Regions from separate parts of the Allorhizobium sp. nf9_anc genome, predicted to be linked through region 1. Evidence: predicted binding sites of a transcription regulator. Region 1 holds the regulator's gene; the other holds the start of a gene.

Region 1 (4,561 bases):
GCGGCAGAAGACGGATGACGTTGTCGCCTGCGGGAACGCCGAGCAGGTGCTCGTCACGCATCGCCATCAAGAGTTCGGTGTTCGGAACCTTGGCCTTGAGGCCGAGCATCAGGCCTTCGCCACGCACGTCCTCGATCACGTCCGGGAACCGGTCCTTCAGCGAAGCCAGACCCTGGCGGAAGACGAGTGCGGTGTCGCGCACGTTCTCAAGGAAGCCGTCTTCCAGCACGACATCAAGAACAGCATTACCGACGGCCATGCCAAGCGGGTTGCCGCCATAGGTCGAGCCATGCGTACCGGCCTTCATGCCATAGGCCGCCTCTTCCGTGGCAAGGCAGGCGCCGAGCGGGAAGCCGCCACCGATGCCCTTGGCGACAGCCATGAGATCCGGCGTGATGCCTGCCCATTCATGAGCAAAGAGCTTGCCGGTCCGGCCGACGCCGCACTGGACTTCATCCAGGATCAGGAGCAGGCCATGCTCGTCGCAGAGGTCGCGCAAGGCGCGCAGCATTTCCACCGGGATCGGACGGATGCCGCCCTCACCCTGAACGGGCTCAACGAGGATTGCAGCCGTCGCATCGCTGATGGCTGCCTTGACTGCTTCCAGATCGCCGAAGGGCACCTGGTCGAAACCGGGGGCCTTCGGGCCGAAGCCTTCGAGATACTTTTCCTGACCACCGGCGGCGATCGTCGCGATGGTGCGGCCGTGGAAGGCGCCTTCCATCGTGATGATGTGGAACTTCTCAGGATGCCCCTTGGCAAAGTGATAGCGGCGCGCCGTCTTGATCGCGCATTCCAGCGCTTCCGCACCCGAATTGGTGAAGAAGACGCGATCGGCAAAGGTGACGTCCGTCAGGCGCTTGGCCAGAACTTCCTGGCCCGGCACTTCATAGAGGTTCGACAGATGCCAGACCTTGTCGGCCTGATCCTTCAGCGCGCCGACGACATGCGGATGGCCGTGACCGACAGAAGTTACTGCCACACCGGCTGCAAAATCGAGATATCGCTCGCCACTCTCCGTTACAAGCCAGACGCCCTCGCCTCGCTCGAAACGCAGCGGCGCCCGATTGTAGGTCTGGTAGAGCGGCGTAGCTTCGGCCATGGCTGTCACAATCCTTCTCGACGATCCGTCCGGGGACGGCGGGACGCCTCAGAGGTCCCGGAAAAATTAAAAATGCCGCCTCGCGGCGGCGGGGGCACTATCCGCATTCGCCCCTGCGATGTCAACGTTTTCTGCAGGAATCGCAGGAGTAGGCACGGATTCGGCCGACACGCGCAGCACGAGCGTCGGGGAAGATTCCACCTGTTGCATACTTGACTCACTCGGGAAGCAAGTTGGGGAAAACCGCGAAATCGATTCCAGATGATTCCTGCGACTCTTGTCACGGAGTCAGCCGACCTCTAGGTTAAATTTCATTAATAGATTGCATGCGGCGGAAGTGCTCACCGACAGTATCGAGGCGGCTTTGTTTCGGATTCGTTCGAAGCAACGGTGACGGATTCTGCCATCACAGACGCGAGCGGCGGAGAGAATTGGCATGACGACTATGCAATGGACTGATGATCGGGTCGAGAGACTGAAGCGGCTGTGGGCTGAAGGCCTCAGCGCGAGCCAGATTGCAGCACAACTCGGTGGCGTAAGCCGCAATGCCGTTATCGGCAAGGTGCACCGCCTTAACCTTCCCGGCCGCGCAAAGGCTGGCGGCAGCTCGTCTGCGGCCCGTCCGGCAAAGCGCCCGGCACAGACCCAGCGTCCGGCCACTTTCCAGAACCGTCCGGCGGCTAACACGACCACTCGCACGGTAACCCGCGCTGCCGGCGCAACCATGCTGAAGGAAGAGGTCGAAGTCGAAGCCTACGAGGAAGTCGAAGTTCGTCGTTCCCTCAACGTGGTTGTCCCGATCTCGCGTCGTCTGGCGCTGACGGAACTGACCGAGCGCACGTGCAAGTGGCCGATCGGCGATCCGATGAAGGACGACTTCCACTTCTGCGGCTGCGAAATCGCCGATAGCGCGCCTTATTGCACCTATCACGCGAAGCTCGCCTATCAGCCGGTCAGCGAACGCCGCAAGGCCGCCCGCTGATCCATCGGCAAGATCAAGACATGCAACGGGTCCTTCGGGGCCCGTTTTCTTTTTGGGCTCTTGCCTGAAACGAAAAGGGCCGCAGCGGATGATCCGTGCAGCCCCTCAATCGAAATAATTGGCTTACTCAGGCTTCCATGGAATAACCCGCGCCGCGCACGGTGCGGATGACATCCTGCATGTTGGAGAAGTTCAGCGCCTTGCGCAGGCGCCCGACATGCACGTCAACGGTGCGTTCGTCTACATAGATGTCGTGACCCCAGACACCGTCCAGCAGTTGGGAGCGCGAGAAGACGCGGCCCGGCGATGCCATCAGGAATTCCAGCAGCCGGAACTCGGTCGGCCCAAGGCGAACCTCGCGGCTCTTGCGATGCACGCGGTGCGTCTCGCGGTCGAGCTCGATATCGCCGCAGCGCAGGACGCTGGAGAGAACCTCGGGTTTGGCGCGGCGGAGCATGGCCTTGACGCGGGCCATCAGCTCCGGCGTCGAGAAGGGCTTGACGACATAGTCGTCGGCACCCGTTGCCAGGCCACGTACCCGCTCACTTTCCTCGCCACGAGCCGTCAGCATGATGATCGGCAGGCGCTCGGTCTCGGGGCGGACCCGAAGCCTGCGGCAGAGTTCGATGCCGGACACGCCGGGCAGCATCCAGTCGAGGATCAGAAGGTCCGGAACCCGCTCCTGCAAGCGGATTTCAGCCTCGTCACCCCTGAGGATCGTCTCGACTTCATAGCCCTCGGCTTCAAGATTGTAGCGAAGGAGGACCGAGAGGGCCTCCTCGTCTTCCACCACGGCGATTTTCGGCTGCATCAGGCATTAACCCCGCTGGACAACGTCACTCGGTGAGCGCGCCGACGGAAGAGGTCAGGTCTTCCTTCGGACGTTCACCTTCCGGCTGCGCACCGGTCGTCATATAGTAGATCGTCTCGGCGATGTTGGTCGCGTGGTCGCCGATGCGCTCGATGTTCTTGGCGCAGAAGAGAAGATGGGTGCAGCTGGTGATGTTGCGCGGATCTTCCATCATGTAGGTCAGCAGCTCGCGGAATAGCGAGGTGTAGATGGCATCGATCTCCTCGTCGCGGTCACGGATCGACTTGGCCTTTTCGGCCGAGCGCGTCGTGTAGACGTCGAGGACTTCCTTGAGCTGGGCCAGCGCCAGATCCGAGAGATGCTCGAGACCGCGGGCGAGCTTGCGCGGCACACCGGTCGCCTGGACGGCGACGACGCGCTTGGAGTTGCTCTTGCCGAGATCGCCGACGCGCTCGAGGTCGGCGGCGATGCGAAGAGCGCCGATGATCTCGCGCAGGTCGGAGGCAACCGGCTGACGCTTGGCGATGGTGATCACCGCCTTGTCGCCAATCTCGCGCTCCATGGCGTCCATCAGGACGTCATCGGAGATCACCTTCTGGGCAAGCGCCGCATCGGAATTCACCAGAGAACGTACGCTTTCGGCGACCATCTGTTCTGCCAGACCGCCCATTTCGGAGATGCGGCGCATCAGGAACTTCAGTTCCTCGTCGAAGGCCGAGTAGATGTGAGAGGAGCCCATTTGAAACGTCCTTGAAATTGAGTTCAACCGTGGATGACGTCGAGGCTCAGCCGAAGCGGCCCATGATGTAATCCTGGGTGCGCTGGTCATCCGGATTGGTGAACATCTTGTCGGTGTCGTTCTCTTCGACCAGTTCGCCGAGGTGGAACATCGCCGTGCGCTGGGAAACGCGTGCGGCCTGCTGCATCGAGTGCGTCACGATGACGATCGTGAAGTTTTCGCGCAGTTCGTGGATCAGTTCCTCGACCTTGGCGGTCGCGATCGGGTCGAGCGCAGAGCAAGGTTCGTCCATGAGGATGACTTCGGGGCTGACGGCCACGGCGCGTGCGATGCACAGACGCTGCTGCTGACCACCGGAGAGGCCGGTACCAGCCGAGTCCAGACGATCCTTGACCTCGTTCCAGAGACCGGCCTTCTGCAGGGCGGTCGCAACGATCTCGTCCAGGTCGGACTTGTTGCGGGCGAGACCGTGGATGCGGGGACCGTAGGCAACGTTCTCGTAGATCGACTTCGGGAACGGGTTCGGCTTCTGGAACACCATGCCGACCTTGGCGCGCAGCTGCACCGGATCGACCTTGGCGTCGTAGATGTTTTCCGCGTCGATCATGATGTTGCCTTCGACGCGGCAGCTCGCGATCGTATCGTTCATGCGGTTGATGCAGCGCAGGAAGGTCGACTTGCCGCAGCCCGACGGGCCGATGAAGGCCGTGACGGAACGGGGGCGGATGTCGATGTTGACATCCTTCAGGGCGTGCTTGTCACCGTAGAAGACCTGCACATTGCGGGCGGTGATCTTGGTTTCAGTCATAGGTGGCGCTTTCGTCGTGGTCATCTTAGTCGCGAGATTGTTCATCATGATACAGCTCCTTACCAGCGACGCTCGAAACGGCGACGAAGAATGATTGCGATCAGGTTCATCAGGATCAG
Region 2 (4,561 bases), 620 kb from region 1:
TCGTGATCATGATGCCGAAGAGAAACAGCACCCAGAGCGCATAGGCGACTGGTTGCTCGACCAGTTTCACTCCCCGAGAGTCGACCGTGGAATAGCAGGCGATGATCAGGCCGGTCGCAAGTGCAAAGAGGATGGATGAGGTTGCAGCGCGGCTCTTGCCGAGCGACAGGCTCATGATGCCGGCGGCAATCAGGATGACACCCAGTGTTTGCCAGAGCCCCAGCACCTCACCAAAGAAGAGGAGGCCGCCCAGAGTGACCAGCAGCGGCACGGTGCCGCGAACGATCGGGTAGACCTGGCCCAGTTCGCCATGCCTGTAGGCCGCAACCAGGAACAGGCTGTAGCCAACCTGGAGGCCCGCCGACAGCAGGATGTAGGGCCAGGCGGCTGCTCCGGGGACGGGAAACATGAACAGCAAGGGCAGGGTGATGATGCTTCCGGCGAGGCTCATCACTGTGATCGACCAGAGCCGGTCCGCTCCGGTGCGCAGAAAGGCATTCCAGCTGGCATGCAGAACGGCAGCTATCAGCGCCAGGCCGATGGCGACGGTACTCACGGCCGCAGCCTGCGGGTCGAGAGATCTAATTCACGGATGTTCATGGAAGACCTGCAAGGCGGCATATGACATTTTTGTGACAGCCCGACGATAGCGGCTTTGGGTGCCTTTGCAACGGTCCGGCCAAAAGAAAACCGCCCGCTTTTCAGCGGGCGGCTACGGTGCATACCAGCGTGTCGATGTCTTACTTGAAGCTGCGGATGTCTACGAAGTGACCCGCAACAGCGGCAGCTGCCGCCATTGCCGGCGAGACGAGATGCGTGCGGCCCTTGAAGCCCTGGCGGCCTTCGAAGTTGCGGTTCGAGGTCGAGGCGCAACGCTCGCCCGGCTTCAGACGGTCGTCGTTCATGGCGAGGCACATCGAGCAGCCCGGCTCGCGCCAGTCGAAGCCTGCAGCCTTGAAGATCTTGTCGAGGCCTTCCGCTTCCGCCTGTTCCTTCACCAAGCCAGAGCCCGGGACGATCATGGCCGATACGGTGGAAGCCACCGTCTTGCCTTCGACGACCTTGGCCACTTCGCGCAGGTCCTCGATACGGCCGTTGGTGCAGGACCCGATGAAGACGCGGTCGACGGCGATGTCGGTGATCTTGGTGCCCGGCTTCAGACCCATATAGTCGAGGGCGCGCCACTTGGAGGTGCGCTTCGTCTCATCCTGGATGTCATCCGGGTTCGGAACGATGCCCTCGATGGAGACGACGTCCTCGGGCGAGGAGCCCCAGGAGACGATCGGCGGCAGGTTGGCAGCGTCGAGAACGACGACGCGGTCGAAATGTGCACCTTCATCGGACTTCAGCGTCTTCCAGTAGGAAATCGCCTGCTCCAGCGCGTCGCCCTTCGGCGCGCGGGGCTTGTCCTTGATGTATTCGAAGGTCTTTTCATCGGGTGCGATGAGGCCAGCGCGGGCACCGCCTTCGATCGTCATGTTGCAGACGGTCATGCGGCCTTCCATCGACAGCGCTTCGATCGCTTCCCCGGCGAATTCGATGACGTGGCCGGTGCCACCTGCCGTGCCGATCTCGCCGATGATCGCGAGGATGATGTCCTTTGCTGTCACGCCTTCGGGCAACTTCCCGTCGACGCGCACCAGCATGTTCTTGGCCTTCTGCTGGATCAGCGTCTGGGTCGCGAGCACATGCTCGACTTCAGACGTGCCGATACCATGGGCCAGCGCGCCGAAGGCGCCATGCGTCGAGGTGTGGCTGTCGCCGCAGACGATGGTCATGCCGGGCAGGGTGAAGCCCTGTTCCGGGCCGACGATGTGCACGATGCCCTGGCGCTTGTCGGACGCGGAGTAGTATTCGACGCCGAATTCGGCAGCGTTGGTGGCGAGCGCCTCGACCTGGATGCGGCTTTCCTCGTTCTTGATGCCGAGATGGCGGTCCGGCGAGGTCGGAACGTTGTGGTCGACCACGGCCAGCGTCTTCTGCGGTGCACGAACCTTGCGGCCGGCCATGCGCAGCCCTTCGAAGGCCTGCGGAGACGTCACTTCATGGACGAGGTGACGGTCGATGTAGAGAAGACAGGTGCCGTCGTCCTGGCGATCAACGACGTGGTCGTCCCAGATCTTGTCGTAAAGGGTGCGGGGTGCGCTCATGGGTTAAGTTCCGTCCAGACTGAGGAAAAGGGATTTCGGTTTTTAGGATGCAACAAGGTCGGCCGCAGCCGAAGGCGGTCAGCCGCGAAGGCTCGCCAAGGCCCCTTGAACGCGCGCGAAAAAGCGTGCCGGCAGACGCTTGTGGTCCTGCAGCACGATAAACTGGTTCGCGAGGCATCCGAATTTCGATCCCATGAGCGGCGTCTTACCAGTTTTCGCTGTTGTCGGCAATTGCTTCGCTGGTCCTATGACATCCGTCTGTCATGAAGCAGTCGTGCAAGCATGATTGATCTTCGTCAGTATAGATCATCCTCTCGGAACCCGCGTCATGAACGAAGACATCCATCGCATCAAGAATGAGATCCTCGACAGTTTTGATGAGGAACTGGAGCAACAGCTGGACGAGGATCGTCTCGACGATCTCGTCGCGGACGGGATGTCGGAACCGACGATCGACAGACGAATCTATTTCCGCGAACTCTTTCGCCTGCAGCATGAGCTGGTCCGTCTGCAGGACTGGGTTCAGTACAAGAAGCTGAAGATGGTCGTACTGTTCGAGGGCCGCGATTCAGCCGGCAAGGGCGGCGCGATCAAGCGTGTTACCCAGCGGCTCAATCCGCGCGTCTGCCGGGTCGTGGCCCTTCCCGCCCCGACCGAACGCGAGCGGAGCCAGTGGTATTTCCAGCGCTATGTGCAGCATCTGCCGACGGCTGGCGAAATGGTTCTCTTCGACCGCTCCTGGTACAACCGGGCTGGCGTTGAGCGCGTGATGGGCTTCTGCGGACCGGACGAACTGGAGGAGTTCTTTCGATCCGTGCCTGAGTTCGAGCGTATGCTGGTTCGCTCCGGCATCATTCTCGTGAAATACTGGTTCTCGATCACCGACGAGGAGCAGGAATTCCGCTTCCGCATGCGGATCAACGATCCCTTGAAGCAGTGGAAGCTGTCGCCCATGGACCTGGAGAGCCGCGTCCATTGGGAGGCCTATACGCGCGCCAAGGAAGAGATGCTGGAGCGTACACATATCCCGGAAGCCCCATGGTGGGTGGTCCAGGCAGTCGACAAGAAGAAGGCGCGTCTCAATATGATCGCCCATCTTCTGTCGCAGGTGCCATACGAGCATGTGCCGAAGGAAACGGTGGAGCTTCCTGAACGCGTTCGCAACGCCGACTATATCCGCCACCCGGTGCCGACCGAGATGTATGTTCCCGAGCGTTACTGACGGGGTGCTTCAGTCGCGCATGCGGGTTCGCATGCGCTGCTCGAAGCCGCGAAGCAGGATCGACAACCCGATCGTCAGCACCAGATAGACATAGGCCACGATCGAATAGGTCTCGAAGAAGCGGAAGGACCCGGAAGCGTAGACTTTGCCCATCTGGGTGATGTCTGCGACGCCGAGTACCGAGACGAGCGACGAGTCCTTCACCATCGCGACGAAATCGTTCGAGAGCGGCGGGAAGATCACGCGGATCGCCTGGGGGAAGACCACTAGGCGAAACCGTTGGCTGCGGCTTAAGCCCAGAGCCTTTGCCGCCTCTATCTGGCCCTTGTCGATCGACTGGATGCCAGCGCGGAAGATTTCGGCGATAAAAGCCGAATAGCCGATCATCAGGGCGATGATCGCTCGCCACATCAGCGAGAAGTCGCGCACGACCATGGCGTCCGTCAGACCGATCGAGATCAGTGGCGCGGTCACAAGGTTGTAGAGCGCCACAAAGGCGGGCGCGCCGACAAAGGCGATGTAGAAGAGCAGCACCAGGATCGGGATGCCGCGCACCACTTCCACGTAGAAGCGGGCCACTTGCCGCAGGGCCATATGGTCCGACATGCCGAGCAGGGCGATCAACAGCCCCAGTGCCGTGGCCAGAAGGAAGCCGACCAGCGTCACGAAAACAGTGACGCCGAGCCCTTTGACCACGGTGTTGAAGACTTGCGTGTAGATATCGCTAACGAAGAGGACGATCCCGAGGGATAGCGCCATCACGACGAAGGCGATCAGCCACCACGGCCGATCGCCTTTCTGGTCACCCTGAGGCAGGGTCTGGAATGCCATCAGTTACCCGCCTTCAGGTCGCAGGTCTGAAACTGGCTCATTCGCCCATCTTGTAGTCGAGGAACCACTTCTTGTTCAGGGCTTCGATCGTGCCATCGGCTTTCATCGCAGCGATGGCTGCGTTCACCGGGGCCACGAGATCGGAGCCCTTGGTGAAGATGAAGCCGAAGTCTTCCGAACCGAGCGGACCACCGATGAGCTTGAGGCCGCCGTTCGAGGAATCGACATAGCCCTTGCCGGCCGTGCCGTCCGTCAGGACCACGTCGACGTCACCTGTCTTCAGCGCCTGGACGGTCGCGCCGAAGGTTTCAAACAGCTTGATACGCGGGTTCTGTTCGTTGCCGTCGAGGATCTCGTA

The links. Region 1 encodes PhoB, which activates phosphate uptake and scavenging genes when phosphate is short. Its sites were predicted from a motif close to TGTCATNNANCTGTCAT; they were not measured.
Region 2: ppk2 (polyphosphate kinase 2) is a predicted target of PhoB. The motif match lies at 2,410-2,426, and genes of this name have one in related genera.

The regions. Positions count from the first base shown of each region.
Region 1 is NZ_CM150481.1:3,358,252-3,362,812, forward strand. It holds gene AC02Y0_RS16370 (acetylornithine transaminase) at 1-1,102, opposite strand, end outside; gene AC02Y0_RS16375 (GcrA family cell cycle regulator) at 1,548-2,084, shown strand; gene phoB (phosphate regulon transcriptional regulator PhoB) at 2,212-2,895, opposite strand; gene phoU (phosphate signaling complex protein PhoU) at 2,921-3,634, opposite strand; gene pstB (phosphate ABC transporter ATP-binding protein PstB) at 3,681-4,466, opposite strand; gene pstA (phosphate ABC transporter permease PstA) at 4,502-4,561, opposite strand, start outside.
Region 2 is NZ_CM150481.1:3,977,232-3,981,792, forward strand. It holds gene AC02Y0_RS19385 (EamA family transporter) at 1-556, opposite strand, end outside; gene leuC (3-isopropylmalate dehydratase large subunit) at 741-2,150, opposite strand; gene ppk2 (polyphosphate kinase 2) at 2,479-3,372, shown strand; gene AC02Y0_RS19400 (amino acid ABC transporter permease) at 3,382-4,203, opposite strand; gene AC02Y0_RS19405 (basic amino acid ABC transporter substrate-binding protein) at 4,241-4,561, opposite strand, start outside.